DNA from 3 places in the Streptococcus sp. Marseille-Q5855 genome. Region 3 is predicted to be linked to each of the others. Evidence: predicted binding sites of a transcription regulator. Region 3 holds the regulator's gene; each other region holds the start of a gene.

Region 1 (10,178 bases), 290 kb from region 3:
TGATCGTCGTAACAGCTCCTGGACCTGGTTCTGGAAAATTGGCAACTTGTATGTCAAATATGTACCACGACCAAATCAATGGTATCAAGTCTGGTTACGCTAAATTTGAAACCTTCCCAGTTTGGAATCTTCCCCTTCATCACCCAGTCAATTTGGCCTACGAGGCTGCAACCGCAGACCTTGATGATGTCAACATGATTGACCCCTTCCATCTCCAAACCTACGGAGAGACCACTGTCAACTACAACCGTGATATCGAAATTTTCCCAGTGCTCAAGCGCATGTTGGAGCGCATTCTCGGAGAATCACCATACGCTTCTCCGACAGACATGGGTGTCAACATGGTTGGTTTCGCTATTACAGATGACGAGGCTGCTGTCGAAGCTTCTAAACAAGAAATCATCCGCCGTTACTATCAAACAGTTCTTGACTTCAAAGCCGAAAAGGTGGGCGAGTCTGCTGTCAAGAAAATCGAGTTGCTCATGAACGACCTCGGTATCACACCTGCAGACCGTAAGGTTGCTGTCGTTGCCCGTCAAAAAGCAGAAGAAACTGGCGGACCAGCCCTAGCTCTTGAATTGCCAAGCGGGGAAATCGTGACTGGTAAGAATTCTGAACTCTTTGGGCCTACAGCAGCTGCCTTGATTAACGCCATTAAGAAATCAGCTGACATCGCTAAAGAAGTAAAACTAATCGAGCCTGAAGTTGTTAAGCCAATCCAAGGTCTTAAAATCGATCATCTCGGTAGTCGCAATCCACGCCTTCATTCAAATGAAATCCTGATTGCTCTTGCCATCACAGCTACAGAAAATCCTGATGCCGCTCGTGCTATGGAAGAGCTTGGCAACCTCAAAGGAAGCGAAGCCCACTCAACCATCATCTTGACTGATGAAGACAAGAATGTCCTTCGTAAACTGGATATCAACGTAACCTTTGACCCATATTACCAATACGACCGCTTGTATCGTAAATAACGATTTGAACCTCTCCACCCTCGGAGAGGTTTTCTCTCTGCCTCAAGAGCTAGCTTTATGTTATAATGAAAGAAGAAAACTGAAAGGATTTACCATGTCAAAAGAAGTTATTGTTGAAAGTTTTGAACTTGATCACACCATTGTTAAAGCACCCTATGTTCGCTTGATTGGGGAAGAAACAGGACCAAAGGGAGACATCATCTCCAATTATGATATTCGCTTGGTGCAACCAAATGAAGACTCTATCCCTACTGCTGGTCTTCACACTATCGAGCACCTCTTGGCAAAACTCATCCGCACCCGTATTGACGGCATGATTGACTGTTCACCATTTGGATGCCGCACAGGCTTCCACATGATTATGTGGGGACGTCACACCAGTGCTGAAATCGCGGCTGTTATCAAGGATTCGCTCAAGGAAATCGCTGAAACTACTACTTGGGAAGACGTCCCTGGAACAACCATCGAATCTTGCGGAAACTACAAGGATCACAGCCTCTTCTCTGCTAAAGAATGGGCAAAACTCATCCTTGAACAAGGGATTTCAGATGATGCCTTTGAACGTCATGTGATTTAAACGTAAAAAAGGAACCAGTTTTTCAGCTGGCTCCTTCTTTTTTATGCTCAAAATCCTGTCTTAGGCTTTTTCACGAATGACCAAAACACCATCTTCCATGTCAGCTTCTAGGTGTTTAGCATCAAGGTTATCCAAGTGGAAGTCTGTGACTTTGTCACGGATTTGTTGTTCAACCACACGACGGAGTGGACGAACACCCATGACTTCATCGTAGCCTTCTTCTGTAATATAGTCCTTAGCCACTTGACTGACTACCAAATCAATGTCTTTCTTAGCCAAGGTTTGGTTGACTTCAGCCAACATCAAGTCCACAATCTTAGAAAGATCTTCCTTCGTCAAGTGTGAGAACTCGATAACTGCATTAAAGCGGTTGAGGAATTCTGGACGGAAGAATGGTTTCAAACGGTCCATCAACTCTGGTTTATCCGCATCTTCTGTCAAGTTGGCTTCATAGCCAAATCCAGCATTTGAAGTCGCAATAATGACAGTGTTTTTAAAGTTTACTGTATTCCCTTGACCATCTGTCAAACGACCATCATCCAAAACTTGGAGGAGAAGGGTAATGACTTGAGGATCAGCTTTTTCAATTTCATCCAAGAGAATGATAGAGTATGGATTGCGACGAACACGTTCTGTTAAGGTATTGCTATTGTCATCATAACCCACATATCCTGCTGTTGTACCAATTAGCTTAGAAACGGCTGTTCGATCACTGTATTCAGACATATCCAAACGGATGATCGCATCCTTGGTTCCAAACATATCCAGTGCCAATTGTTTAGCAAGTTCCGTCTTACCAACCCCAGTGGGTCCTACAAAGAGGAAGCTACCGATTGGGCGATTACCTTCATCAAAACCAGCACGGTTACGACGGATGGCACGGGCTACAGCTTCAACTGCCTTATCTTGGCCGATTACCTTATCTTGCAAGCGATGAGCCATATCTTTCAAACGTTCGATATCTGATGCTCCCATTTGTGACACTGGAATACCCGTCATTCGTTCTACAGACTCAGCCACATCGTTGACACTTGCAGTCACTTTCATATCTTCTGTGTGGTTTTCGATTTTCTTTTCCAATTCTGCGATGCGTGTTTTATAGTTTAGAGCCGCCTCAAAATCTTCTGCCTCAACAGCTTTTTCTTGCTTGTCTTTTTCTGCCTCTATTTCACGTTCAACAGCATGCACATCTGTTACAGGATGCTGAGCTGCCAAGTGGGCTGCCGTTACGTCCACAAGGTCGATAGCCTTATCTGGCAAGCTACGTTGAGGAATGTATTGAACAGAATAATCCACTGCTGCTTTCAAGACCTCGTCTGGCAAAATGACATTGTGGTGTTGTTGATAGAGGTCACGAATTCCTTGAAGGATTTTATATGTATCCTCTGCTGAAGGAGCATTGACCTTGACTTCGTTGAAACGACGAGCAAGAGCAGCATTCTTCAAGATGGTATTACGGTATTCGTCTTGAGTTGTTGCCCCAATCACTGTCAATTCTCCACGAGAGAGAGCTGGTTTGAGAATATCCGCAAGCCCCTTAGAACCACTGTCACCTCCAGTAGATCCAGCACCGAGGATTTGGTGAATTTCATCAAAGAAGAGAATGATATTTCCCGCTTCTTTCACTTCATTGACTAAGTTTTGAACGTTTTCTTCAAAACTACCGCGGTATTGAGTACCAGCCTCAAGACCTGAAATATCAATGGAAATAATTTCCTTGTTCTTAATAGCAGCTGGAACATCACCATTCACAATCGCTTGTGCTAGACCTTCGACAACTGCTGTCTTACCAACACCTGCATCTCCGACCAAAACAGGATTGTTCTTGGTACGGCGTGAAAGAATTTCAGACGTTTCTTGAATTTCCTTGTTTCGTCCGATAACAGGATCCAACTTGCCCTCGCGAGCTTCTGCTGTCAAGTTTCGACCTAGTTTAGCAAGGACACCGTCTTGTTTCATACTTGAAGCCTGTTGTGGCATTCGGCCATCAACTTCTACATTTCCTGGCAATTGACCCGTTGCACGATAGTGAGCAAATTCCTCAGGTGTGACTTCACGTCCATTAATCAAGTAGCGACGATTTTCAGAACTATATCCTCGCATACCACCCATCAATTGGTTAAATAAATCATCCATGTTGTTAAAATTATTAAAATTGTTGTTCATATTCTTTACCTCTTTTTTGTATTTCTTCGTTATTATTACTGATATTGACTATCTTTGACCTTTGTTTTAAAAAATTTAGACTAGCTAAATCGCTACTCTAGGTACTATTTCTGGTTTTTCTTTTTCAAGCAGGAGTAGACTATCTTTACTTCTGAAGATTTCTAGATTAAACATAGACCCCACCTCTTTCTATTTTACTTTAAATAATACTCTTCGAAAATCTCTTCAAACCACGTCAGTTCTATCTGTAACCTCAAAACAGTGTTTTGAGCACTTCCTAGTTTGCTCGTTGATTTTCATTGAATATAAGCGTTCGAGTAAGGCTTTCATTTACCTTACGTTCATAATATACTACATTGGTCAGAAAAGGTCAAGAGATTTGACTTTAATTGACCAATATTTTTTTAAAAAGCAAAAACACCCTGAAACATCAGAGTGCCATTCTTATATCAAATACAAAATTGCTAGTGTCAAGAGACTTGCTAGAAGTCCTACTCCCCAAAAGAAGAAGTCAACCTTCCACTCGCTCCAAGGATTTCCTTTACCAGACAATCCTCCAAGCTCAAAATGGTGATGCACAGGCGTCATACGAAAAATACGTTTACCACCAGTCATTTTGAAATAACTGACTTGCATCATAACCGAAGTTGTTTCAAAGACATAAACAATTCCGATAATCAAGAGAGTCCATTCTTGGTGGAGAGCCATTGAAATAGCTGCCAGCATTCCACCGAGAGCCAAACTCCCCACATCTCCCATAAAGACCTTAGCAGGCTTATGGTTAAAGACAAAGAAACCAAGCAAACCACCAATCATGGCAAAAATCACTAGTAGGATATCCATCTGACCTTGCACATAGGCAATAACTCCATAGGCAGACAAACTAATCACAACGGAAATACTAGCTAAACCGTCAATGCCGTCTGTCAAGTTGACTGCATTTGAAAAACCGACTAGCCAGAAAAGGGCGAAAAGAATATAGAAAATCCCTAGATGCACTTGGTAACCAAAGACTGAAAGCATATCGCCCCCACGCTCATAGAAAAGGTAGAAAACGACCCCACCTAAAAGCTGAAGAGCCAATTTTTGCTTAGGATTCAGCCCCTCATTGATTTTACGGAAGACCTTGAGGAAGTCATCTAAAAATCCGACAAGTCCATAAAGGACCAAGATGAACAAAATCATTCCTACATTATTGCTAAATTGGCTACTAAATAGGGCAAAAAAGAAAGCAACCAAAACAGAAGCAATTAAGAAAACCAAACCGCCCATTGTAGGCGTGCCAGCTTTTGCCTGATGCTGTTTGACATCCTCATGCATCTGCTGGCCTGTAATTTGCGCCTTTCTATAAAATTGGATAAAGGCTGGAATTCCTACCAAAGTTAGTAAAAATGTCACAATTCCAGCACTGATGGAAATAAACATATTAGTCTCCTAAAGTTAATGTAATTTTTTTAATGTCCTTGATAGCTGTATTAGCACGAACATCTTGCTTCTGCACAGTAGAGCCTGAACCTTCAAATACAAGTTCTATATTTAACCACTTAGAAAAAGCTTCTGCGGTTGCTTTTGTCCAACCATACATATCTGGAACTTCCTCTGCTTTATCAGATAAGAGGAGAACTTGCTGGTTAGGTGCAAGATCTGTCCCTTCTTCTACAGATGATTCTTTAATCTTCGTTCCTGTTCCTACAACGATTGGTTGCACAATATTGCGACGTAAGGCTTCCGCCAAATCGCCAGGTGAAATGTCCTTGATGCTAGGCATGGCATAGGCGCTTTGATTGGTTACCTGATCTAACGTTTTAGAGGTAGATTGCAGGTTAAGGGAATCTTTCATAGCCACTGCTCTTTCCAAGATAGGATTGGCAAATTCTCCCAACTGGATACCTGAATAATGTTCAGGTTGTTGAACCGTTACATACAAGATAAAATCAGGATTTTCAGCAGGATTCATAGTCACAGCTGAGAAAATATAATTGGTAGAACCAACCAAGTATCCTCCATTTTTCTCATCAGCGATTTGAGCCGTACCGGATTTAACTGCTACATTTTGTCCAGGAACTGTTATAATTGGCTTTCCTGTGTAGTGATTATACATAGTTCCATATAGAGGGTCCGTCCCAACTAATATCATGTTAGTACGAGTCAAGCTTGCTGTATCTTCAGATACAGGTTTTCCTACAATCTCTTTTTGAGACTTTCGTACAGACTGATTGTTAGTATCATAAATAGCACTTATAAATTTTGGCTCCAGCATAACTCCATCATTAGCAATAGCTGTAAAGGCACGAAGCATTTGTGTTTGTGTCACTGAAATTCCTTGCCCAAATGAGCTTTGAGCAATACTAACAATATTATCAGCTGGAAGTTGACCAGCGTATTCATCTGTCAAGCCAAAGCGAGTTGGAACCCCAAATTTAAAGCGTTTTAGATAATCCAACCAAGTAGCATCTCCCATTTTTTGTTCAAGTAGACTCATTCCAACATTACTGGAGTGAGCGAAACCTTGTAAGAAAGTCATCATCCCACCAGTAGTCAAACCCTCATTAACATCCCAATCTCGAGTCGTCGCATCCGCTATTTTAAATTCACTGCTATTGAAGTATTCTCCACTTGGGAAGGTATTATTATCAATAGAAGAAGCTAACGTCATAACCTTCATGGCTGATCCTGGTTCATAGTTACTTTGATAAAGAATATCACGCCAAACAAAGTCCTCAGTGATTCCTTCTTTAGTATCTGCATTAAAGGTAGGTCGTTGGGTGGTAGCGAGGATTTCACCGGTCTTTGCACTGACCAAGGTCGCGGTCATATACTTACCTTTTACCTTTTCTAGAAAGGCATCCATCTGAGTTTCCATGAAAGATTGTAGCGGACTAGACAATGTTGTATAAACATCCTTGCCATCCACAGTTTGTTGCGATACCAGTTCTGTACCTGGTACGATATTTCCTACACGGTCTTTTTCATAGGTAATAATACCGTCTGTCCCTGCAAGAATACTGTTCAAGGAACTCTCCATTCCAGAGGTTCCCAGCAAACTCTTGCTTCCATCTTCATTTTCATGGAGCTGAGCTAGACCGATAAAACTAGAAGCAAATTGTCCGTTTGGGTAACTACGATTAGGACTGGTTGTAAAATCAATCCCCTTGACCTCTGCAGTTTCCAACTCTTTTTTGATAGCCATCATATTGGCATAGGTAATTCCATTGCCCTTCGAACCAAAGGAAACTTGGGTCAGATTTGGTTGAGCTAATTGCTCTTTCACATAAGCTTCATCCATGTCTAAATACTTATGGAAGACTTCAGCTACCTTATTAAACTGCGAATCCTCTACATAAAGAATTTTTCCAGTTGCTGACTTGTATTTTTTATCAATAACAGCATAGACGTTATAAGAGGTCGCATCTTCAGCGATAGGCACTCCATTTCGATCATAAATAGTCCCACGTTTGGCAGGGACTGTACGGGTTATTTGGTGAACTTTCTTAGCCTCTTTGACTAGATCCGTTCCAAATTTACTACCACTCCCGATTATAACAGCAAAATTGACCAAAAAGACAGCGAAAAGTACGACAGCTAACAAGCTGATGTACTTCCCTACTATTTTACGGTTTTCTGCTGGAGATTTACGGTTTCTAATCGCAAATCGGGTTATTCTTTTTGTCCACTTCATATCTTACTCCGCTGATCGAATATTCTCGTTATTCAATTTTAAGTCCTTAGAATTTGCGATTTCTTTCAAGCGTTCTGCCCTCAACAATTCATTTACCTCTTGTTTGGCATCATCCAACTCTGTCTTCTTCTCTTCTATCTGCGCATTGATTTTTGTCAAATCATTCTGCACTTGCAAGAGCTTGGTCTGCATAAAAATAATACTAATTGCTACAATAAGAGTGGTTACAGCAATGGAAAAGTAAAAAGCTTTTTCCACACGCGAAAACCGTTTAAGTTGCATCTGTAGTATTTGACCTGTTTTTTCCATTCTTTCTGCCATCTTTTTTCCTCTTACTTGTGAATTTTTCTGGCCACGCGCAACTTGGCTGAGTGCGAGCGGTTATTGGCTTCTAATTCTTCTGCACTTGGCAAGATTGGCTTACGGGATACCAATTCCATCTTGGGCTTGAGATCATCTGGGATGAAGGGTAAGCCTTTTGGAACTTCAACCGTTGAAGCTTCCTTGAACAATTGCTTGGTCAAGCGATCTTCTAAGGAATGAAAGGTAATCACTGAAATCCTACCATCCAGAGCCAACATATCCATAGCCTGCTGGATGGACTCATCTGCCGCTCCCAGTTCATCATTGACTTCAATTCGAATAGCTTGGAAAATCTGCTTAGCAGGATGACCCTTCTTCTTAAGTTCCTTGGCAGGTTTAGCAGACTTGATAATCTCTGCCAACTCAGTTGTTGTCTCAATTGGCTTCACTTCACGTGCTTGTTCAATCTTACGCGCGATCTGTTTAGAGAATTTATCCTCGCCATACTTGAAGAAAATACGAACCAAGTCATGATAGTCATAGTGGTTCACCACTTCATAGGCTGTCAGGCTAGCATCCTGATTCATCCGCATGTCCAGTGGCGCATCCTTTTTATAAGAAAAACCACGCTCACGCTGGTCCAATTGAGGACTAGACACTCCCAAGTCATAACAAATCCCATCAATTTCCTGAACACCAGCTTCACGCAAACGTGCCTGCAAATGACGGAAATTATCCTTGATAAAGGTCACCATTCCCTTTTCAATGTAAGGTGCCAAGCGTTGTTGCGCATTGTCAATGGCATTCTGATCCTGGTCAAAGGCATAGAGATGGCCCTTTTCACTTAATTTACTTAATAAATATTCGCTATGGCCTGCTCCACCCAAAGTCGCATCAACGTAGATACCGTCAGGCTTTACGTCAAGCATATCAATCGTTTCGTGGAGTAAGACCGTTACATGATGAAATTCTTTTGTCATATCTTATCTATTTTACCACAAATCCGACTAGCTTGCACTAGTCAGACAAATAGGGCAAAAAAAGTAAGATTTCTTTAAGAAATATGTCAAATATGCTTGACATCCACTCCATAGAAGAATATAATATAGTCAAATATATACGACACAAATCAGAAAGGAGTCCAGATGAATCGTGTGAAAGAATTTCGCAAGGAACTGGGCATTTCCCAGCTCGAACTCGCCAAGGATATCGGTGTCTCGAGACAAACCATCAATATGATTGAAAACGACAAGTACAATCCAACCCTGGAACTCTGTCTCAATCTCGCCCGCAGCCTCCAAACTGACCTCAACAGTCTCTTTTGGGAGGATGATTTTTAAAAAAGGAGCAAACTCATGAAAAAAGAAACCTTTACTGAAAAACTCATCAAACGCACATACGGTATTTCTGATCCACTTGACGAATACAAACGACGCGAGGCTGATCGTATCGGCAATCAAGTCTTTATCTTCCTCTTTTATCTGATGATTTTCGGAAATCTTATTCCACTCCTTCTGGCCTATAAATATCCTCAAGAAGTGGCTCTAATCTATCCTCCTCTGATTTTAGTGATTGCCCTCATCGCTGCTGGATATCTCACCTATCAAATGCAAAAAACAGGGATTACAGCTATTGATCCAGATATGCTGAGTGAGAAAGAAAGCAAGCAACTACATTCCCCTGGTCTGAAAGCAGGTTTGGTCTTTGGTCTATGGATGTTTTTTATAACTCCTCTTCTCGGTATACTCATAGGTGAAGGTCAGGACTATTTCCATTCTCTTCTCACTATAAGAAATGGTGTATCAAGCATTCTCGGTTCTATCTTCTTCGGAGCAAGCATACAGTTCCTCATCTCCCGTCGCATTGCAAAAGCCAAGAAAGATCAGGATAATGATTAGGAGCCAACTAATGAAAAAAGAAAAGAAACAGTTATGTTATCCTGGTCTGAAAGCAGGTTCGATTTATGGAACAGTGATATTTTTTATAATTCCACTCATTGATACCCTAACAAGTGAAAATCCAAATTTTATCACTTCTCTTCTAAATACAAAACATATTTTTAAAACTATACTGGGAGCTTTCTTTTTCGGAGTGATGATACATATTGTCGACTCACTTCGTATTGCAAGAGCTAAAAAAGACCATGATTAAGAGGTGCCCTATGAAATCATTACTAACTTTACTTACCTATCATCTTTTGTTCAGTTCTCTGCTCATCTTCATCATCATTTCAGGGAACTTAATCAGAGAGATATTCCTCGTGCTAGTCTTTATTCCAGCCCTTAACAAAGGACTGACTTATCTAAAGATTGACTCCCAAAAAACACGCATACTCAACTTAGCACTATGCTTTATGATTCTATCTTTACCACAACTGATGCTCATCTCAAGCGATTGGAAATATTATTTACTGCTGACTATCGCTAGCCTTTCTTCTATCACTTATCTTTATTATCTCTATCAATTCGTAAAAGAAAAT
Region 2 (10,178 bases), on a different contig from region 3:
TGATAGACTTGACTATCCTATCATGTTTTCTAAGGTCTGTCAAGAAAACCATTTTCATGTTATGATAAAGTAAAAAATTTCGCAAAAACGCTTGACTCTGACCTAAGGGGAGGGGTTATACTATCATTGTAAGGAGGAAATCATGTACCATATAAAAGAAGCTGCGCAGCTTTCGGGCGTCTCCGTCAAGACCCTGCACCACTACGATAAGATAGGACTTTTGGTTCCTTTAAAGTCGGAAAACGGCTATCGAACCTACAGTCAGGAGGATTTGGAACGCCTTCAGGTCATTCTTTATTACAAGTATCTAGGTTTTTCTTTAGAAAAAATAGCAGAGCTATTAAAGGAAGAAAGGACTGATTTATTGCCCCACTTGACCAGACAGTTGGACTATTTGACTTGAGAAAGGCAACATCTGGATACCTTGATTTCCACCTTGCAGAAAACTATTCAAGAACAAAAAGGAGAAAGAGAAATGAGCATTCAAGAGAAATTTGCTGGATTTAACTACCAAGACCATCAAAAATACCACCAAGAGGCGGTAGAGAAATATGGACAAGAAGTCATGGACCAAGCGCTGGAGCGCCAGAAAGGTCACGAAGACGAGGCTACGGCTGCCTTCAACCAAGTTTTTCAAGCCTTGTCACAAAATCTTCAAGCTGGTCTACCTGTAACAGCAACAGAAAACCAAGAAGAAGCTGCTAAACTCTTGCAAGCCATTCGTACTTATGGATTTGACTGCTCTATTGAGGTATTCGGTCATATCGGTAAAGGCTACGTCTATAACCCAGAATTTAAGGAAAACATTGACAAATTTGGATCTGGAACAGCCCAGTACACATCAGATGTGATTGCCCACTATGTCCAAAATCAGACAAAATAAAATCGGAGGAGTGATCTTCCGATTTTTTCTAAATTCAAGCACTACTTGCTTAATAATTTTTCTACTACATTTAGTTTTCGCATGGTCAAATCTACATTGAAAAGCTTTTCAAGATAGTTAGTACTGAGCTTTTTTCGTTTTGCAGTTCTAGGGAGATAGAGATAGAGACAGTGGTTACCGACACAAATTTCTTCTTCGCTGTAATCAATTTTTAATTTTTCTAAAGGGAGACTTTGAATAGCTTCTTGATAAAAAATCACGTGTACACGGTCATAAAGATAGTGTTCTCTAAACGGATTTTCTTGGACAATGTTTTTAAAAATATCCTTATTCTTAATGATTATTTTGAGATTGGCTCCAATCTTTTCCTTTATTAGAGTATGAACACGTTCTCGTATTGTTTCGAGAGCTAAGTTACTTTCAAGAATAATATTTCCACTTTGAATATAGGTTCGAACTTGTTGAAAACCAGCTTCTGTCAAGATATCTACTAGATAAGACATTTTAGGGATAGCATTTTTTCCATTAGGAGTAACTCCCCTTAACAAGATAATATGTTCCAAAGGGCTTCCTTTCTTTTGGGGTAGATTGTTCCATTGAGTAATGTATATTTAGATTAGATTTGATCCCGCAACCCAGCCAGTACAGAGGGCAGAAGTGATGTTAAAGCCACCTGTGTGGGCGTTGATATCCATGACCTCGCCAGCAAAGTGGAGGCCAGGTACCAGCTTACTTTCCAGAGTTTTAGGGTTGATTTCCTTAAGACTGACGCCACCCTTGGTAACAAAGGACTTGGCGAGGGACATTTTACCAGTCACAGGGATTTTGAGGGACTTGATAGACTGGAGCAGTTTTTCACGTTCCTTTTCAGTCAGTTGTTTGACTTTGTCAGGATAGCCTTGTACAAAAAATTCTGCCAAGCGTTCTGGTAACAAGGTTTTTAAGGCATTTTTTAGAGATTTTTCCCTATTTTCTTCTAGAAATGCAACCAAGTCCTTTTCAGAAAGTTGGGGCAAAACGTCCAGTGAGAGAACCTCCCCACCCTTTACAAAGCTAGCCATACGTAGGGCAGCAGGACCTGACAAACCAAAGTGGGTAAAGAGGAGGTCATGAGTGATGACATGTTTGCCATAGCTTAGGGTCACATCATCCAATGAAATTCCCTGCAAGGCCTTGTGTGGAAAATCTGTTAATAAAGGACTTTCAGCGGCTTCAAGTTCGGTAATGGTATGCTTAAAATGACGGGCAATCTCGTGACCAAAACCAGTCGAACCAGTCGAAGGATAAGATTTACCACCAGTTGTGACAATGAGTTTCTCACAAGTGAAGGTTTGGTCAGCTGATTTAAGGACAAACTGGTCATCTATTTTTTTAACCGAAACAATTTCTGTTTGAGTAGCAACTTGACCACCGAGCTCAGTGATTTTCTTTTCCAAGGCTTCGATAATGGTACGAGACTTGTCACTAGTAGGAAAGACGCGGCCGTGGTCTTCGACCTTAAGTTTAACCCCATTTTCTGTAAAAAAGTTAATGATGTCATGATTATCAAACTGGGAGAAGACACTGTATAAAAAGCGTCCATTTCCAGGAATTCCAGCTAGCAGGTCGTCCAAACTACCATTGTTGGTTACATTGCAACGACCACCACCAGTACCAGCTAATTTTTTTCCGAGTTTCCGATTTTTTTCGATGAGAAGAGTTTTCTGACCATAAAAGCTACTGGAAATGGTAGCCATCATGCCCGCAGGCCCTCCACCGATGACAATAGTATCAAAATGTTTCATAGATCTATTGTACCACAAAAAACAAGAGATGCTCGACATCTCTTGTTGCTAATGATCTTAGTTGATTTCATATCCCATCAACAAACCGCCATCTTCTGCATAGAAACTGCAGAGACCAGAGGTTGGTAGAATTTTAATATCCGCTTGTGGGAAGGTTTCACGGATTCGCTCTGAGAGCTGTTGACAACATTTTTCGTTATTGCGTTGGGCCATGACAATACGGCCACCAGCATATCCAGCTTTTACTAACTCATCATAGGCAGCTTGAACTGATTTCTTTGATCCCCTTGCTTTTTGTAGCAATTCGAGAGTTCCAGTTTCACTAGCTTCTCCGACCATACGAATGTTGAGAAGGCCAACGACCGTACCGATAAGCTTGCTCAAACGGCCGTTTTTTACCAAGTTATCGACCTTTGCTAGAACAAAGAGCAACTTGGTTTTTTCTTGATAGGCAGTGATAGCTTCAACCACTTCTTCAAAAGATAGACCCTGGTCAATCAAGTCATTTAATTTTTCTACGAGCAAGTCAACTTCACCGCCAGCAGACAAACTATCAATTACATGAATTTTAGTGTCAGGATGTTCTTCCAGATAAATATTCTTGGCCAGTTGCGCACTATTGTGACTACCAGAAAGAGTACCTGTGATGGTTACTAGGAAAATGTTTTTGGCACCTTCAAATGCTCGCAAATAATCATCTGGGCTTGGACAAGCTGATTTTGAAGCTTCTGCGGTTGCATACATGGTTTCCATCATTTGGTCAATATCAAGACAGGCATCATCAACAAAGACCTGATCAGCTACTTGAATGGTTAAGGGGACACTTACAAAAGTTGTGTCAATAGCTGGTGTTGCCAGTTGACGATAATCACAACCAGAGTCAGCAATAATCTTCCAAATCATAGAAATTCTCCATCTTTGTCAGTTATACATTGACAAAGGTTCTGTCTTTTTTTACAATTATATCATGAAAACCCTTGAAACAAAAGCCTTATCCGTCTGTTGTGACAAGTAGAAAGAAAATGTTATGTCTGAACGTAGAATCTCTGAAAAATCTCTTGAAAATCTCAGAAAATCAAACCAAGAATCCAATTTATTAACCAGAGAAGCCATCGAAACAGCCCTCTTGCAACTCTTGGAAAAAAAGGACTTGACCAAGATTAGTATTTCTGAATTGGTCAAACGGGCAGGCGTTTCGCGTGCGGCCTTTTACCGTAATTATGATTCCAAAGAGGAGATTTTAGAAAGCGTCTTTAAACGAACTGTCCACAATATTATGGAACAGATGCATCATTATGATTTAAAGACAGACCTTTATCTGGTCTGGGTTCACCTTTTCCGAGAAGCAAGAAAGGAAGCCAGAGTGATTCAGCTAGCCTTGGATTACCATCTGGAAAAAATCTTTGTCCAAGCCATGCAGGAATTTCTAGAAAAATACCATGGAAAATCAAAAGGTGTCAGCTCTTATCTTCATTCCTTTTGGAGTTCGGCCATCGTCTCTGTCCTTCTAAAATGGATCAAGGATGGCATGAAGGTACCTGCTGAAAAGATTGCGGATTTACGGTTACCATTTTTTAAAAAATAGAGAAAAAGGAGAAGAGAGATGACTGAAAAAAGACTAGCCTGGGATGAGTATTTTGCAGCTCAAGCCCTACTAATTGCCAATCGTTCCACTTGTAAACGTGCCAAAGTGGGCGCGATTCTGGTAAAAGATAATAAGGTTATTTCCACTGGTTACAATGGTTCGGTGTCAGGAACCGAGCATTGTATTGACCACGAATGTCTGGTCATTGAAGGACACTGTGTTCGCACCCTTCACGCTGAGGTCAATGCTATCCTTCAAGGTGCAGAACGTGGTGTTCCTAAAGGCTTTACAGCTTATGTGACCCATTTTCCTTGTCTGAACTGTACAAAACAATTACTGCAGGTCGGTTGCAAGCGCGTGGTTTATATTAACCAGTACCGAATGGACGACTATGCCCAATACCTTTATCAAGAAAAAGGGACAGAATTGACCCATTTACCACTTGAGACAGTACAGACAGCTCTTAAAGAGGCTGATCTAATGTAAAAATTATCAAAAATAAATGGTTTAGAAAGATTTTTAAACCGTTTTTTGGTATAATAAGAAGAATAAATTGAAAGAAGGAATTCCAAAAATGGGAAAAATTGAAGTTATTAATCACCCGCTGATTCAACACAAATTGTCAATCTTGCGTCGTACAGATACTTCTACAAAAGCTTTTCGTGAGCTAGTAGATGAGATTGCAATGTTGATGGGGTATGAAGTACTTCGTGATCTTCCACTAGAAGATGTGGAAATCGAAACACCAATTACAAAAACAGTTCAAAAACAATTGGCAGGTAAGAAATTGGCCATCGTTCCAATCTTGCGTGCAGGTATCGGGATGGTTGATGGGCTCTTGAGCTTGGTTCCAGCTGCTAAAGTTGGCCATATCGGTATGTACCGTGATGAAGAAACACTTCAACCAGTTGAATACTTGGTGAAATTGCCTGAGGACATTGACCAACGTCAAATTTTTGTCGTAGACCCAATGTTGGCAACAGGTGGTTCAGCAATCTTGGCTGTTGATTCTCTTAAAAAACGTGGCGCATCAAATATCAAATTTGTCTGCCTTGTATCTGCTCCAGAAGGTGTAAAAGCTCTGCAAGAAGCTCATCCAGATGTAGAAATCTTTACAGCAGCCTTGGATGAACGTTTGAACGAACACGGTTATATCGTTCCAGGTCTTGGAGATGCTGGGGACCGCTTGTTCGGTACGAAATAAAATTAAAAGAAGATTGACTTGGGAAAGAAGTTCCAATCACGAAAGGAGGTTGAATTTTTGTTTCTGTCTAATGAAAACAGAGCAAAAATTTGACCTTTTTTGACCTAGATATTATAATAGTCTTATCTTCAGTCATTTGACCAACAAAATTAAAACTCAAAAGGAGAAATAAATGATTCCTGTAGTTATTGAACAAACAAGCCGTGGAGAACGTTCATACGATATTTACTCACGTCTTCTCAAAGACCGCATCATTATGCTGACAGGTCCAGTTGAAGACAATATGGCCAACTCTGTTATTGCCCAATTGCTTTTCTTGGATGCTCAAGATAGTACAAAAGATATTTACCTTTATGTCAATACACCAGGTGGTTCTGTTTCAGCTGGTTTGGCAATCGTTGATACCATGAACTTTATCAAGGCAGATGTCCAAACCATCGTGATGGGGATGGCTGCATCTATGGGGACTGTCATCGCATCAAGTGGAGCAAAAGGCAAACGTTTCATGCTTCCAAATGCTGAATACATGATCCACCAACCAATGGGTGGTACAGGTGGTGGTACTCAACAAACCGATATGGCGATCGCTGCAGAACACTTGCTTAAAACTCGTAACACCTTGGAAAAAATCTTGGCTGAAAATTCAGGTCAGTCAATCGAAAAAGTCCATGCAGATGCAGAACGCGATAACTGGATGAGCGCCCAAGAAACACTTGAATATGGCTTTATTGATGAAATTATGGCCAACAATTCATTAAACTAATGATGATAGAAGGCAAACTCGACTGGGTTTGCTTTTTTTGGTATAATAGGGAGAGATTTCTTAGAAAGAGGATTTATCATGTTTGAAAAAGTCAATCGATCTGGCTTGATTATCTACCTTTACTATAATCGGGATGCAAAAAAACTGCAGGATTATGGAGATATTACCTATCATTCCAAGAAGCATCGTTACTTGCAGCTTTATGTTCCAACTCAAGAAGTGGAGCAATTGGTCGGGCGCTTGAGCAAGGAAAAGTTTATAAAAAAAGTCAGAGTTTGTCATATCCAAGAGCTGGAAACACCCTTTGTGGGCAATCTTTATCGAGAGGAAAACGTTATCAGATAAAAATTTAAAGAAAAGTGTTGACAATTTTCTGATAATTCGGTATATTCTTAACAGACTATTTAAGAAATAAGGAGACAAAAAAAGATGAAGAAAAAATTTGCCCTATCGTTTGTGGCGCTTGCAAGTGTAGCACTTCTTGCAGCCTGTGGAGAAGTGAAGTCTGGAGCAGTCAACACTGCTGGTAACTCAGTAGAGGAAAAGACAATTAAAATCGGATTTAACTTCGAAGAAACTGGTGCCGTAGCTGCCTACGGAACATCTGAACAAAAAGGTGCCCAACTTGCCGTTGATGAAATCAATGCCGCAGGTGGTATCGATGGAAAACAAATCGAAGTAGTCGATAAAGATAACAAGTCTGAAACAGCAGAGGCTGCTTCAGTAACAACTAACCTTGTAACTCAATCTAAAGTATCAGCAATCGTAGGACCTGCGACATCTGGTGCAACTGCAGCTGCGGTAGCGAATGCTACAAAAGCAGGTGTTCCATTGATCTCACCAAGTGCGACGCAAGATGGGTTGACTAAAGGTCAAGATTACCTCTTTATCGGAACTTTTCAAGATAGCTTCCAAGGAAAAATTATCTCAAACTATGTTTCTGAAAAATTAAATGCTAAGAAAGTGGTTCTTTACACTGACAATGCCAGTGACTATGCTAAAGGGATTGCTAAATCTTTCCGAGAATCCTACAAGGGTGAAATCGTTGCAGATGAAACTTTCGTAGCAGGTGACACAGACTTCCAAGCAGCCCTTACAAAAATGAAAGGGAAAGACTTTGATGCTATCATCGTCCCTGGTTACTACACTGAAGCTGGTAAAATTGTAAACCAAGCGCGTGGTATGGGAATTGACAAACCAATCGTTGGTGGTGATGGATTCAACGGTGAAGAGTTTGTACAACAAGCAACTGCTGAAAAAGCATCAAACATCTACTTTATCTCAGGCTTCTCAACTACTGTAGAAGTTTCAGCTAAAGCAAAAGCCTTCCTTGATGCATACCGTGCTAAGTACAATGAAGAGCCTTCAACATTTGCAGCCTTGGCTTATGACTCAGTTCACCTTGTAGCAAATGCAGCAAAAGGTGCTAAAAACTCTGGTGAAATCAAGGATAACCTTGCTAAAACAAAAGATTTTGAAGGTGTAACTGGTCAAACAAGCTTCGATGCAGACCACAACACAGTCAAAACTGCTTACATGATGACCATGAACAATGGTAAGGTTGAAGCAGCAGAAGTTGTAAAACCATAATAGAAAAATGTTGAAATAGGGAATGAGCCTCGGACTCACTCCCTGTTTCGATGTTTAAGAACCTATCAAAAGTGAGGGGCAACCCTCGGAATTATAAATAGAAAGAGTGAATCCTATGCTCCAACAACTAGTAAATGGTTTGATTCTAGGTAGTGTATACGCGCTGTTAGCCCTAGGATATACCATGGTTTACGGAATTATCAAGCTCATCAACTTCGCCCACGGTGATATTTATATGATGGGAGCCTTTATCGGTTATTTCTTGATCAATTCTTTCCAAATGAATTTCTTTGTAGCGCTTATTGTAGCGATGCTAGCGACAGCCATTCTTGGTGTCGTGATTGAGTTCCTTGCTTACCGACCTTTGCGCCACTCTACGCGTATTGCTGTTTTGATTACGGCTATTGGGGTTTCTTTCCTACTGGAGTATGGCATGGTCTATCTGGTTGGTGCCAATACTCGCGCCTTCCCTCAAGCGATTCAAACAGTTCGCTATGATTTGGGACCAGTTAGCCTAACAAACGTGCAGTTAATGATTTTGGCCATTTCCTTGATTTTGATGATTTTGTTACAAGTCATTGTCCAAAAGACTAAGATGGGGAAAGCCATGCGTGCTGTATCTGTAGATAGCGATGCAGCGCAATTGATGGGGATCAATGTAAATCGTACTATCAGCTTTACCTTTGCTTTAGGTTCAGCTCTTGCGGGTGCGGCTGGTGTTCTGATTGCCCTCTACTATAACTCTCTTGAGCCTTTGATGGGGGTTACTCCAGGTCTTAAGTCTTTCGTTGCCGCAGTACTTGGCGGTATCGGAATCATTCCTGGTGCGGCTCTTGGTGGCTTTGTGATTGGTCTATTGGAAACCTTTGCGACAGCCTTTGGAATGTCAGACTTCCGTGATGCCATTGTTTATGGAATCTTGTTGTTGATCTTGATTGTCCGCCCAGCTGGTATCCTTGGTAAAAATGTGAAAGAGAAGGTGTAAACGATGAAGGAAAATTTAAAAGTTAATATTCTATGGTTACTCCTTTTGTTAGCTGGCTATGGCTTGATTAGTGTACTGGTTTCAGTCGGAGTACTCAACCTATTCTATGTACAGATTTTACAACAAATCGGAATCAATATTATTCTGGCTGTTGGTCTCAACTTAATCGTTGGTTTTTCAGGACAATTTTCACTTGGTCATGCTGGTTTCATGGCGATTGGTGCCTATGCAGCAGCTATTATTGGTTCTAAATCACCAACCTACGGTGCCTTCTTTGGAGCCATGCTGGTAGGAGCTTTGCTTTCAGGAGCAGTTGCCTTGCTTGTCGGAATTCCAACCTTGCGCTTGAAGGGGGACTATCTTGCGGTAGCAACTCTTGGTGTTTCTGAAATTATCCGTATCTTTATCATCAATGGTGGAAGCCTTACAAATGGTGCGGCAGGTATCTTGGGAATTCCAAACTTTACAACTTGGCAAATGGTATACTTCTTTGTCGTGATTACAACCATTGCAACCTTGAATTTCTTGCGTAGTCCAATTGGTCGTTCAACCCTCTCTGTTCGTGAGGATGAAATCGCTGCTGAGTCAGTTGGGGTTAATACGACTAAAATTAAAATCATCGCTTTTGTCTTTGGTGCCATTACTGCAAGTATTGCAGGGTCACTTCAGGCAGGATTTATCGGGTCTGTTGTACCGAAAGATTACACTTTCATCAACTCAATCAACGTTTTGATTATTGTTGTATTTGGTGGACTTGGTTCCATTACAGGTTCCATTGTTTCAGCTATTGTTCTGGGGATTTTGAATATGCTTCTCCAAGATGTTGCTAGCGTGCGTATGATTATCTACGCTTTGGCCTTGGTATTGGTAATGATTTTCAGACCAGGTGGACTCCTTGGAACATGGGAATTGAGCCTATCACGTTTCTTTAAAAAATCTAAGAAGGAGGAACAAAACTAATGGCATTACTTGAAGTAAAACAGTTAACCAAACATTTTGGCGGTCTAACAGCTGTTGGAGATGTGACTCTTGAATTGAACGAAGGGGAACTGGTTGGACTAATCGGTCCAAACGGAGCTGGGAAAACCACTCTTTTCAACCTCTTGACGGGTGTTTATGAACCAAGCGAGGGAACAGTAACCCTAGATGGTCACCTTTTGAATGGAAAGGCACCTTATAAGATTGCCTCTTTGGGACTTGGACGTACTTTCCAAAATATTCGTCTCTTTAAAGATTTAACCGTTTTGGACAATGTTTTAATTGCTTTTGGCAACCATCATAAACAACATGTTTTTGCTAGTTTCTTACGCTTACCAGCTTTTTACAAGAGTGAAAAAGAATTAAAGGCTAAAGCTTTGGAATTGCTGAAAATCTTTGATTTGGA
Region 3 (10,178 bases):
AGGATTGAAAATTGACCACACTCGGCTTTCTCCATCAAATCTCCTAAATACATTTGTTACCCCTTTCATTTTCTACCTTAAGCATAGCATAAATCTTACAAATGCTGAAATAATCTGTTTCTCTTTTTATTTACCTGCTGATTTTCTGGTCCATTATCCTGAAAATCAGCAAACACACGGCTCCCCCTTTGGGCATTTTTATGCTAAAATAGTAGCTATGGATAAAATTATTAAAACTATATCAGAAAGCGGAGCCTTTCGTGCTTTTGTCCTTGATAGCACGGAAACCGTCCGCACTGCTCAAGAAAAACACAAAACCCAAGCTAGCTCAACTGTAGCGCTTGGTCGAACTCTTATAGCTAGCCAGATTCTCGCAGCCAATGAAAAAGGAAATACTAAACTAACAGTTAAGGTGCTGGGTTCTAGCTCTCTAGGGGCCATTATCACGGTCGCAGATACCAAGGGGAACGTCAAAGGCTATGTTCAAAATCCTGGCGTTGACATCAAAAAGACCGCAACTGGTGAAGTTCTAGTCGGACCTTTCGTTGGAAATGGTCAATTTCTCGTTATCACAGACTACGGCATTGGAAATCCTTATACTTCCTTGACCCCACTCATCTCTGGAGAGATTGGGGAAGACCTTGCTTTCTACCTAACAGAAAGCCAACAAACCCCTTCTGCAGTCGGCCTCAATGTCCTTTTGGACGAAGAAGACAAGGTTAAGGTTGCTGGTGGTTTCCTAGTTCAAGTCTTGCCGGGAGCCAAGGAAGAAGAGATTGCTCGCTTTGAAAAACGCATCCAAGAAATGCCAGCTATCTCAACCCTTCTCGAAAGTGAAGACCATATCGAAGCCCTCCTCAAAGCTATCTACGGTGACGAGGCCTACAAGCGTCTTTCTGAAGAAGAGATCCGTTTCCAATGTGACTGTAGCCATGAGCGCTTTATGAATGCTCTTGCCAGCCTTCCAAGCTCAGACTTACAGGAAATGAAAGAGGAAGACCACGGAGCAGAAATCACTTGTCAATTCTGCCAAACTACTTACAACTTTGATGAAAACGACCTGGAGGAACTCATTCGTGACAAATCTTAATACACCTTTTATGATTGGCAATGTTGAGATTCCCAATCGAACCGTTTTAGCACCCATGGCTGGCGTGACCAACTCAGCCTTTCGGACTATCGCAAAAGAGCTCGGAGCTGGACTCGTTGTCATGGAAATGGTCTCTGACAAGGGAATCCAATACAACAACGAAAAAACACTGCACATGCTTCATATCGATGAAGGCGAAAACCCTGTTTCTATCCAACTATTTGGTAGTGATGAAGACAGCCTCGCACGCGCAGCAGAATTCATCCAAGAAAACACTAAGACCGATATCGTCGATATCAACATGGGCTGCCCAGTTAATAAAATCGTGAAGAACGAAGCTGGCGCTATGTGGCTCAAGGATCCAGACAAGATCTACTCTATTATCAACAAGGTCCAATCTGTCCTTGATATTCCCCTTACTGTCAAAATGCGTACCGGCTGGGCCGACCCATCTCTTGCAGTAGAAAATGCCCTCGCTGCTGAATCAGCAGGTGTTTCTGCCCTCGCCATGCATGGCCGTACCCGTGAACAAATGTACACAGGCCACGCAGACCTTGAGACCTTGCACGACGTAGCTCAAGCTCTGACCAAGATTCCCTTCATCGCCAACGGTGACATCCGTACAGTCCAAGAAGCCAAACAACGTATCGAAGAAGTCGGTGCTGACGCAGTCATGATTGGCCGCGCTGCCATGGGAAATCCTTACCTCTTCAACCAAATCAACCATTACTTTGAAACAGGAGAAATCCTACCTGATTTGACCTTTGAAGATAAGATGAAAATCGCCTATGAACATTTGAAACGCTTGATTAACCTCAAAGGAGAAAACGTCGCAGTTCGTGAATTCCGTGGCCTCGCTCCTCACTACCTCCGTGGGACATCTGGTGCAGCCAAACTCCGTGGAGCCATTTCACAAGCTAGCACTCTGGCAGAGATTGAGGCTCTCTTGCAATTAGATAAGGCTTAAAATGGTTCATACTGCTCTACTGATTATCGATATGCAAAAAGCATTTGATAACCCTATCTGGGGAGAACGGAACAACCCTCAAGCTGAACAACAAGCACTGAGGGTACTGGCATACTTTCGTAAGCACGCTCTTCCAGTCTTACATGTTCAACACATATCTGACAATCCCCAGTCGAAATTTCATAACAAACAAAATCAGGTGTTTAAAAGTGGATTTGAGCCAGTTACTGCCGAACCTGTCTTTCAAAAAACGGTTAATAGCGCCTTTATTGGAACAAATCTTGAAACATATTTACGAAAAAATCAGATTTGTCATTTAGTCGTTGTTGGTTTGACCCTGCCTCATTGTGTATCTACTACGACACGAATGGCAGCAAATCTTGGTTTTGAAGTCACTTTACTAGCAGATGCTACTGCCAGTTTTACCCTATCTAACAAAAACGGTCAGGCCATCTCTCCTGAGACTATCCATGAGATTAATCTCCTTTCTCTACAAAATGAGTTTGCTCAAATTCTTACTACAGAAGAATTTTTAACCCAAGTACAAGTATAAAATAATCCGTCAACTCTTATTGAGCTGACGGATTTTCTTTGATTGTAAAAATTCAAATACTGAGGGTTATTATTGACTCAAAGCAACACTGGAAACCTTACCATCCGCTCCTGTTGTAATTTGGATGACTTTTCCTCCACCAATTTTGGCATTATACTTGCCATCATCAAGAGTATAAGAGTAGCCTCTGATAGAGTAGTTTTCTTTCTTTCCATCAGCAGATTCTACTGTGAATTGACCTCCTGATGAAACTGTGATGGTTTCGCCATTGGCTCCCTTCCAGTTGCCCGCTGCTGCTGAAAAATCACCATCCACCATTGTTAGAACACCCTTGTAGCGTTTATTTTGCTCTACTTGCTTGTCTTGAAGTTTACGGTCAGTTGTTGATTGGTTAGACTGGGCTTGAGGAGCCTGAGCAGGTGTTTGTTGATTAGACACCTCTTGACCATGTCTTTGCTCTGGTGCAGGTGTTGTTTGTGATGGTGTTGTAGTTGCTGCAGACTGGTCGGTAGACGCCTTAGCCTTTTCAGATGAAGCTGAACTTAAGGATTTCTGAGTCTTGCTTTCTTTGCTAGCAGAAGCTGCTTTAGAACTTGATGATTGGCTTGTCTTAGCAGAACTGCTTGCTTGAGTTGTTTCCTTTTTATTTCCACAAGCTCCCAGTAGCAAGGTAGAAGCCAATACAGTTGCTGCCATCAATTTGATATAAGTTTTCTTTTTCATTTTTCTACTCCTTTGTAATATTTTAGTAATATAAAGAAATCTTTTTGTAATGTAATTGTAACATTGGGATTTAAATATGTCAACAATTTATCTAAACTATTTTAAAAATCTTAAATACTTTAGATACATTTACTCCTCCTACTCTTCTATTCGTAATAAAACAGAAAAACAGGAGATTTTTCTATTAAAAATTTGAATTTATTTTTTGTAATCGCTTGCATTGCGTTGGACAAAGGAATATAATAACATTGAAATAGAATATAGGAGATGCACTCTTATGCTAAATAAGTATTACAAGTATCTTCCTTGGTTGATTTTGGGAGCTATTGGCTCTTATCAATCAGCAACTTACTATTCGCGAACTGCATTTGATGTCTTCCATCTGACTACACTCTTTATGATTGTTTATATAGCTTTGCTATTCCTACACGAAAAATATCTCAAGTATCGATACAAAGACTTCTTTACTCACATATTGAATAATCCTAAGAAAGATAGGCATCCCTAAAAGCAGTCGTAACACAAAACCATCTCATTATGGTACATAAAGAGGTCGGGAACTTTGTCCCGACCTCGTTTTTATGCAATATCAAATTTTAACTGGCCAGCTTTGACACCAATCTTAAGTGTGCTGCCTGCCTCTAATTCTCCCTTAAGAAGAAGTTCTGCCAACTTGTCCTCCACTTCTGTTTGTAGGGTTCTGCGAAGTGGACGAGCTCCCATCTCTGGGTCATATCCTTGATTGGCCAACAATTTCAGTGCGGAAGCTTGTAATTTCAAGTCAATGCCTTTTTCAGCTAAACTTGCCTCTAAAGGTTTGACCATAATCTTCACCACTTCCTGCATATGGTCACTAGACAGGCTATGGAAGACCACCTTTTCATCAATACGGTTGATAAACTCAGGTCTATAAGCTTTTTTCAGCTCTTCGAACATGCGTTTTTCCATATTTTCCTGATCAAAACGAATATCCTTAGCTCCAAAACCGACGGTCTTGTCATCCCGAAGGGCTGTCGCACCAAGGTTTGACGTCATGATGATAATGGTATTTGAAAAGTCAACCTTGCGCCCCTTGCTATCTGTCAAGACACCATCATCCAAAACCTGTAAGAGAACATTAAAGATGTCTGGGTGGGCTTTTTCTACCTCATCAAAGAGGAGAACAGAGTATGGTTTGTTGCGAACCTTCTCGGTCAACTCCCCACCTTCTTCATACCCCACATATCCTGGAGGAGCTCCGTTGAGACGACTGGCTGCGAATTTTTCCATATACTCACTCATATCAAAGCGGATAAGAGCTGATTCGTCGTCAAAGAGGACTTCTGCCAGAGCCTTGGCTAATTCAGTCTTCCCGACACCTGTAGGCCCTAAGAACATAAAGGAGCCAATCGGACGCTTGTGACTGCGAATCCCTGACTGATTGCGGCGAATGGCACGGCTAATGCTTGAAACTGCTTGATCTTGACCGATAACACGTTTGTGCAATTCAGCTTCCAAATTCAAGTATTTCTTGGCATCAGTTTGAGTCAGTTTTTGGACTGGAATACCTGACAAGCGACTCAAGGTGGTCAAAATATCAGACTCTGTCACCAAGTCTTTATAGACAGGCACTTCCTCTTCTTTTGCGATTAGCTGAGCTGCCTGTTTCCACTTGCCATCCATCAAGGCCTTGTCAGCTGGACTCAAGTCAGAATCGTCTGCTTTTACATGCTTTGATTTATTTTGCACTGTTGCTGCTGCCTCATCCAAGAGGTCGATAGCAGAGTCTGGCAAGTGACGGCTAGTCAAGTAACGATGAGCCATCTTGACGGCTGTTTCAACCGCCTCATCTGTGATTTGCACACGGTGATGTTTCTCATAAGTCGCCTTCAAGCCTTGCAAAATGGTCATGCTGTCTGCCACACTTGGCTCTTCAATCGTCACTTTGGCGAAACGACGAGAAAGGGCTGCATCTTTTTCGATATGTTTTTGGTATTCTTCCTGAGTGGTGGCACCAACCGTTCTCAAAGTTCCACGCGCCAAGGCTGGCTTCAAGATATTGGCCGCATCCAGAGTTGAGTCAATTCCACTCCCAGAACCCATGATAGTGTGAAGTTCATCGATAAAGAGGATGACTTGGCCATCTTCTTCAATATCCTTAATGATATTGTTCATGCGTTCTTCAAAGTCACCACGGAAGCGTGTCCCTGCAACGACATTCATCAAGTCAAGCTCTAACACGCGCATCTTAGCCATTTCCGCAGGTACATCACCACTAGCAATACGCTGGGCAAGACCAAGCGCCAGAGCTGTTTTCCCGACACCAGCATCCCCAACCAAGACAGGATTATTCTTGGTTTTCCGGCTCAAGATTTGAATCATACGGGATATTTCCTTGTCACGACCGATGACTGGCTCTAATCTGCCAGAGCGAGCCTGGTCCGTCAAATCATGCGTATAGTCCTCAAGTCCACCACTCGGAGTCTGGGGCATTCCCATCATATTAGCCATAGAATTTTGTTTGTCAGCCACAGCACGATGGCGTTGGCGTAAAGCCTTGAGGTCTTCACGAGTCCAGCCTGCCCGTTCTTCTAAATTTCGACGAAGAGCAGCAATCTTGACCTGATCTTTCTTGTCTTCATAAGAAAAACCAGCCCTCTCCAAGATACGAGTCGCCAAGGCATTGCCATCATGCAAAATCGCATAGAGGACGTGCTCTGTCCCTAGCACCTTAGCATGGACCACTGACGCTACATACTCTGCTTCGTCAAAAAGAACCTGCAAACGACGAGAGAACGGCAATTCCGTAAAGGTTTCATCCTGGCTATAGTCCGTTTCAGTCAGTTCCAAAGCCACCTCTTCCAAACGGTCCATCTCATATGGATAATCATTTAAAGTCGCCCCTGCCACACTATAACTGTGATTGGACATGGCAATCAACAAGTGCCAAGACTCTAGATAACGAGCTCCAAAATGGCTAGCAACCATGTAGGCACTTTCGATACATTCATTCAATGCTTTTGAATAGTTCATCTTACTTCCCTTTTCTATCTACCTCTTGTATGACCTGTCGTAGCATGTTTGCACGAACAACTGGAGCTTCTTCTCCTAGAACTCGATCCAAAGCTACCGCTACCAGCAAATTCATCTCCTGCTTGGTCATCAATTCCTGCTCAACCAAAAGCTGTAGAATATCCTCATAAATTTCTTGACTAACTCGCTCGCCAATCGAATAAAGCAACTCTCGGAGCATTTCATGATGACTAGAAAACTCAATCCGTCCTATACGAATGTAGCCTCCGCCACCACGCTTACTTTCAACCAAGTAGCCTCTACTTTCCGTAAAGCGTGTCTTGATCACATAGTTAATCTGACTAGGAACAACCTGAAAGGTATCCGCCAACTGACTCCGTTGCAACTCCACAATTCCAGATTGATCTAAAATCGCCTTGATGTAGGCCTCAATATGATCCGATGTATTTTTAAATCTCATTACAAACCCACCTCTCTCTTTGAACCTTGACTATCTTTGACTATTATACCGAAATTTTCTCATTTTTAAAAGAAAAAGGGCGCTGGTAAAGGATAATCTTCACCAACTCCCTATTTTTCTACTTATCTAAGCCTAATTCTGCCAAGATTTGACGTTTGTAGGCAATCTTTTGGACTTCCTTGTCCTCATCTTCAGACCAATCTAGTTTAATTTCTGAAACAATCTGCCCAGGGCGATTTTTCAAGACATAGATGCGGTCGCTGAGACTGAGGGCCTCCTCGATACTATGCGTGATGATCAAGGTTGTTAGCTGCAACTGCTTATGAATCTCAAGGTACCAAGCGTGGAGTTCCATCTTGGTCATCTCATCCAAGGCACTAAAGGCTTCATCTAAGAGAAAGAGCTTGTGCCCGAAAAGATAGGTACGAAGTAAGGCTACACGCTGGCGCATCCCACCACTGAGTTCATGAGGGTATTTATCTCTTACAGCTGTCAACTGAAAGGTCGCAAGAATTTCATCCGCGCGAGCAATAGCTTCCGCCTTATCCACCTTTTGAATCAAGAGGGGCAGAATGATATTACCAAGCACCGTCTTGTGCTCCAAGAGCAAGTCCTTTTGCAACATATAACTCACGCGCCCCTTGGGATTTTCTTCACCATCAAGGACAATTCTCCCTGACTGAACTTCTAAAATCCCTGCGATCAGATTAAAGAGGGTGGTCTTTCCTACACCACTTGGACCTAGGATGGAAACCACTTCACCTGAAGTCACTTTCAGATTGATGTCCTCTAAAATCCTCTCCTGACCATAGGCATAACTGACGTGTTCTAGTCTAATTTCTGTCATTATTTCACAAATTCGTTAGTGAAGCCTTTATCTGTCAAGTCTTCTTTAAGGATACCATTTTCTTTATCCCATTTGTAGAAGGCATTCCAGCGAGCTGCATCAAATTGACCCCATTTTTCCTTGTCGCTTGCGTATTCTTTTGACAAGTATTTTTGAGATTCGATGACAAAGTCACGTTTTTCCTTGAGTTCAGGTGCATTCTTAATGAGGATATCCGCAGCTTCTTCTGGATGTTCCATAGCGTATTGGTAGCCTTTTTTGATAGCTTGGATAACTTTGCGAGCTTCTTCCTTGTTGTCTTTCAAATAGTCGTTGTTGGCGATGATGACTGGTGAGTAGTAGTCAAATTCTTTAACGTAGTCTTTCAAGTACATGAAATTAGCATCTACACCTTGAGATTTAGCAAGGATACCATCCCATCCATAGTAGATCCAAGCAGTGTCAAATACTCCATTGGCAATCGGTGTGATAGAGTTTGAATCGTTGTTTGGTACTTTTTCGACTTTATCAAAGTCCCCACCTTGTGACTCTACCAATGTTTTCAACATAGCAAGTTCAGTTGGGTCATTCCAAGTTCCGTATTTCTTCCCAACCAAGTCTTTAGGACTATTGATATTGTCAGACTTACGAGAGATGATTCCTGATGTATTGTGCTCAACAATAGCTGCAACGGCAGTAATTCCTGCTCCTTTTTCCAATTTTTTAGCCATATAGTCTTGGAAATACACTGCAAATGGTGCCTTACCGTTAATGACTAAGTCAGAAGAACTTTCTTCTGGTGGCAATTTCAAATCAACATCCACTCCAGCTTCCTTGAAATAACCTTTTTCCTTGGCCACATAAAGCCCTGTGTGGTTGGTATTTGGTGTCCAGTCTAGGATAAAGTCGATCTTCTTGAGTTCTGCTTCTTTATTGTCCTTAGAAGCAGTTCCTTGACCACAAGCTACAAGCACAACAGCTACAAGAGCTGTTAAAACAGTTAAAAACACTTTCCATGTTTTCTTCATTTCAATTTCCTCTTTTCTTTTTCAGAAACATTCTTATTCTACGAACGTTTCCATTTAATAACATATTTTTCACTAATATCGACCAACTTCATACCCAGAAGACTGATAATCGATACCAGAATAATAATAGCAAACATGGTATCATACTGAAACAGTTTCTTGGACTGAATCATGTAGACACCTAGTCCTTCAAAGCCTCCCAACCACTCAGATACTACTGTTGTGATAAAGGCGTAGGAGACACTGACCCTCAGACCAGCATAAAAGTAAGGCAGGCTGACTGGAATTTTAAAATGCCACAGGATTTGCCAAGACTTGGCCCGCATCAGACTAAACAAGGTCAGCATATCCTTGTCACAATGCCTAAAACCGTCCAAAATGCTGACGATAATTGGAAAGGTTGTCGTCAAGATAATCAAGACAATCTTGGGCAAAATCCCATAACCGAGCCACAAGACCAAGATAGGAGCTATAGCAATGGTTGGAATGGTCTGAACGACCACCATCATAGGGTAAATCAGGTCATTGAGCCAAGTCAAACTATCCATAAGTATAGCCATGAGACAGGCAATCAAGACTCCCAAAATCAGTCCCAATAAAGCCACTCTCAAGGTGGCCCAGCTATGGTGCCAGAGAAATTCTCTGGCACGAACAAAGGACTGGAGAATTTCAAGAGGTGTCGGCAGGATAAACTTGGGGAGAAGTTTAAGAAAACCTGCTAACTGCCAGATTGACAAGACTCCCAGAAAGCCCAATAGACTAATGTGTCGTCTCAGTATACTTTTCAAGTTTCTCATCAATACTTAAAATCTCTCCTACATTTATTTTGACATTGGCAAAGACATTATCTGCCTCCTGCCCTGCCACTTCCAGCGCTTCTTTGAGAATACGCATAAGCTCATCAAACTCCCCTTCCAAGACCGTTTCAAATGGTGTCACCACCATGGTCACTTCTTGAGCTTGCAGATAAGCAATGACCTGATCGATAACAGCAATCCGATCAATCCCCTGTGCTAGGGGTAAAACTTGCAAGGCAATGCTTGCTTTCATAAAAACCTCCTCTTCTCATTTTCCTTTGACAAAAAGAAAAACCTTTACCATATATGGAAAAGGTGCAGAATAGACTAAGTATCGTTCCCTACGCTGGCATTACCCAGATCAGGTGCGGTCGAAGTTTAACACTTCCTCTCAGACTGTACACAGACTCCCATATATTATATAGATATATGATAGCGCAAAATAAGAAAAATGTCAAGGAAACTGCTTACAGAAAAGAGCAGGAAAAATTTCCTACTCCAATTTTCTATACTCGTTCTCCATCACTGTTTACTCTGTAGCCATCCACCGTCGTATTGACAGCTAAGGCACCCGAAGAGTAAGAATAATACCACTTACCAGAAACTTGATACCAGCCTGTTTTCATTGCCCCTGAACTATCCAGATAATACCACGAGCCATTTTCCTTTAACCATCCTGTCTGCATTTCACCAGATGATTTCAAATAATACCAGCTAGAACC

What was found. The regulator CtsR, encoded in region 3, represses protease genes until heat stress. The targets are predictions, from matches to a motif close to TTGGTCAAAAAAGGTCAAANA.
Region 1: OC529_RS07645 (ATP-dependent Clp protease ATP-binding subunit) is a predicted target of CtsR. The motif match lies at 3,769-3,789, and genes of this name have one in related genera.
Region 2: clpP (ATP-dependent Clp protease proteolytic subunit ClpP) is a predicted target of CtsR. The motif match lies at 5,543-5,563, and genes of this name have one in related genera.

What each region holds. Positions count from the first base shown of each region.
Region 1 is NZ_CAMPPR010000006.1:245,050-255,227, forward strand. It holds gene OC529_RS07635 (DUF1846 domain-containing protein) at 1-974, shown strand, start outside; gene OC529_RS07640 (S-ribosylhomocysteine lyase) at 1,069-1,551, shown strand; gene OC529_RS07645 (ATP-dependent Clp protease ATP-binding subunit) at 1,612-3,717, opposite strand; gene mraY (phospho-N-acetylmuramoyl-pentapeptide-transferase) at 4,162-5,142, opposite strand; gene pbp2X (penicillin-binding protein PBP2X) at 5,144-7,396, opposite strand; gene ftsL (cell division protein FtsL) at 7,400-7,717, opposite strand; gene rsmH (16S rRNA (cytosine(1402)-N(4))-methyltransferase RsmH) at 7,729-8,679, opposite strand; gene OC529_RS07670 (helix-turn-helix transcriptional regulator) at 8,845-9,039, shown strand; gene OC529_RS07675 (DUF3278 domain-containing protein) at 9,055-9,597, shown strand; gene OC529_RS07680 (hypothetical protein) at 9,608-9,850, shown strand; gene OC529_RS07685 (hypothetical protein) at 9,861-10,178, shown strand, end outside.
Region 2 is NZ_CAMPPR010000004.1:172,854-183,031, reverse strand. It holds partial or broken gene OC529_RS06110 (MerR family transcriptional regulator) at 143-883, shown strand; gene OC529_RS06105 (DUF1697 domain-containing protein) at 925-1,446, opposite strand; gene OC529_RS06100 (NAD(P)/FAD-dependent oxidoreductase) at 1,495-2,667, opposite strand; gene OC529_RS06095 (DegV family protein) at 2,725-3,570, opposite strand; gene OC529_RS06090 (TetR/AcrR family transcriptional regulator) at 3,695-4,252, shown strand; gene OC529_RS06085 (deoxycytidylate deaminase) at 4,271-4,738, shown strand; gene upp (uracil phosphoribosyltransferase) at 4,827-5,456, shown strand; gene clpP (ATP-dependent Clp protease proteolytic subunit ClpP) at 5,629-6,219, shown strand; gene OC529_RS06070 (YlbG family protein) at 6,298-6,564, shown strand; gene OC529_RS06065 (ABC transporter substrate-binding protein) at 6,649-7,809, shown strand; gene OC529_RS06060 (branched-chain amino acid ABC transporter permease) at 7,925-8,794, shown strand; gene OC529_RS06055 (branched-chain amino acid ABC transporter permease) at 8,798-9,754, shown strand; gene OC529_RS06050 (ABC transporter ATP-binding protein) at 9,754-10,178, shown strand, end outside.
Region 3 is NZ_CAMPPR010000006.1:538,501-548,678, forward strand. It holds gene OC529_RS09010 (helix-turn-helix domain-containing protein) at 1-53, opposite strand, end outside; gene hslO (Hsp33 family molecular chaperone HslO) at 218-1,090, shown strand; gene dusB (tRNA dihydrouridine synthase DusB) at 1,077-2,057, shown strand; gene OC529_RS09025 (cysteine hydrolase family protein) at 2,059-2,610, shown strand; gene OC529_RS09030 (hypothetical protein) at 2,680-3,333, opposite strand; gene OC529_RS09035 (hypothetical protein) at 3,611-3,841, shown strand; gene OC529_RS09040 (ATP-dependent Clp protease ATP-binding subunit) at 3,913-6,345, opposite strand; gene OC529_RS09045 (CtsR family transcriptional regulator) at 6,347-6,805, opposite strand; gene OC529_RS09050 (ABC transporter ATP-binding protein) at 6,924-7,652, opposite strand; gene OC529_RS09055 (ABC transporter substrate-binding protein) at 7,652-8,659, opposite strand; gene OC529_RS09060 (ABC transporter permease) at 8,698-9,456, opposite strand; gene OC529_RS09065 (MTH1187 family thiamine-binding protein) at 9,419-9,709, opposite strand; TPP riboswitch at 9,778-9,880, opposite strand; gene cbpD (choline binding-anchored murein hydrolase CbpD) at 9,963-10,178, opposite strand, start outside.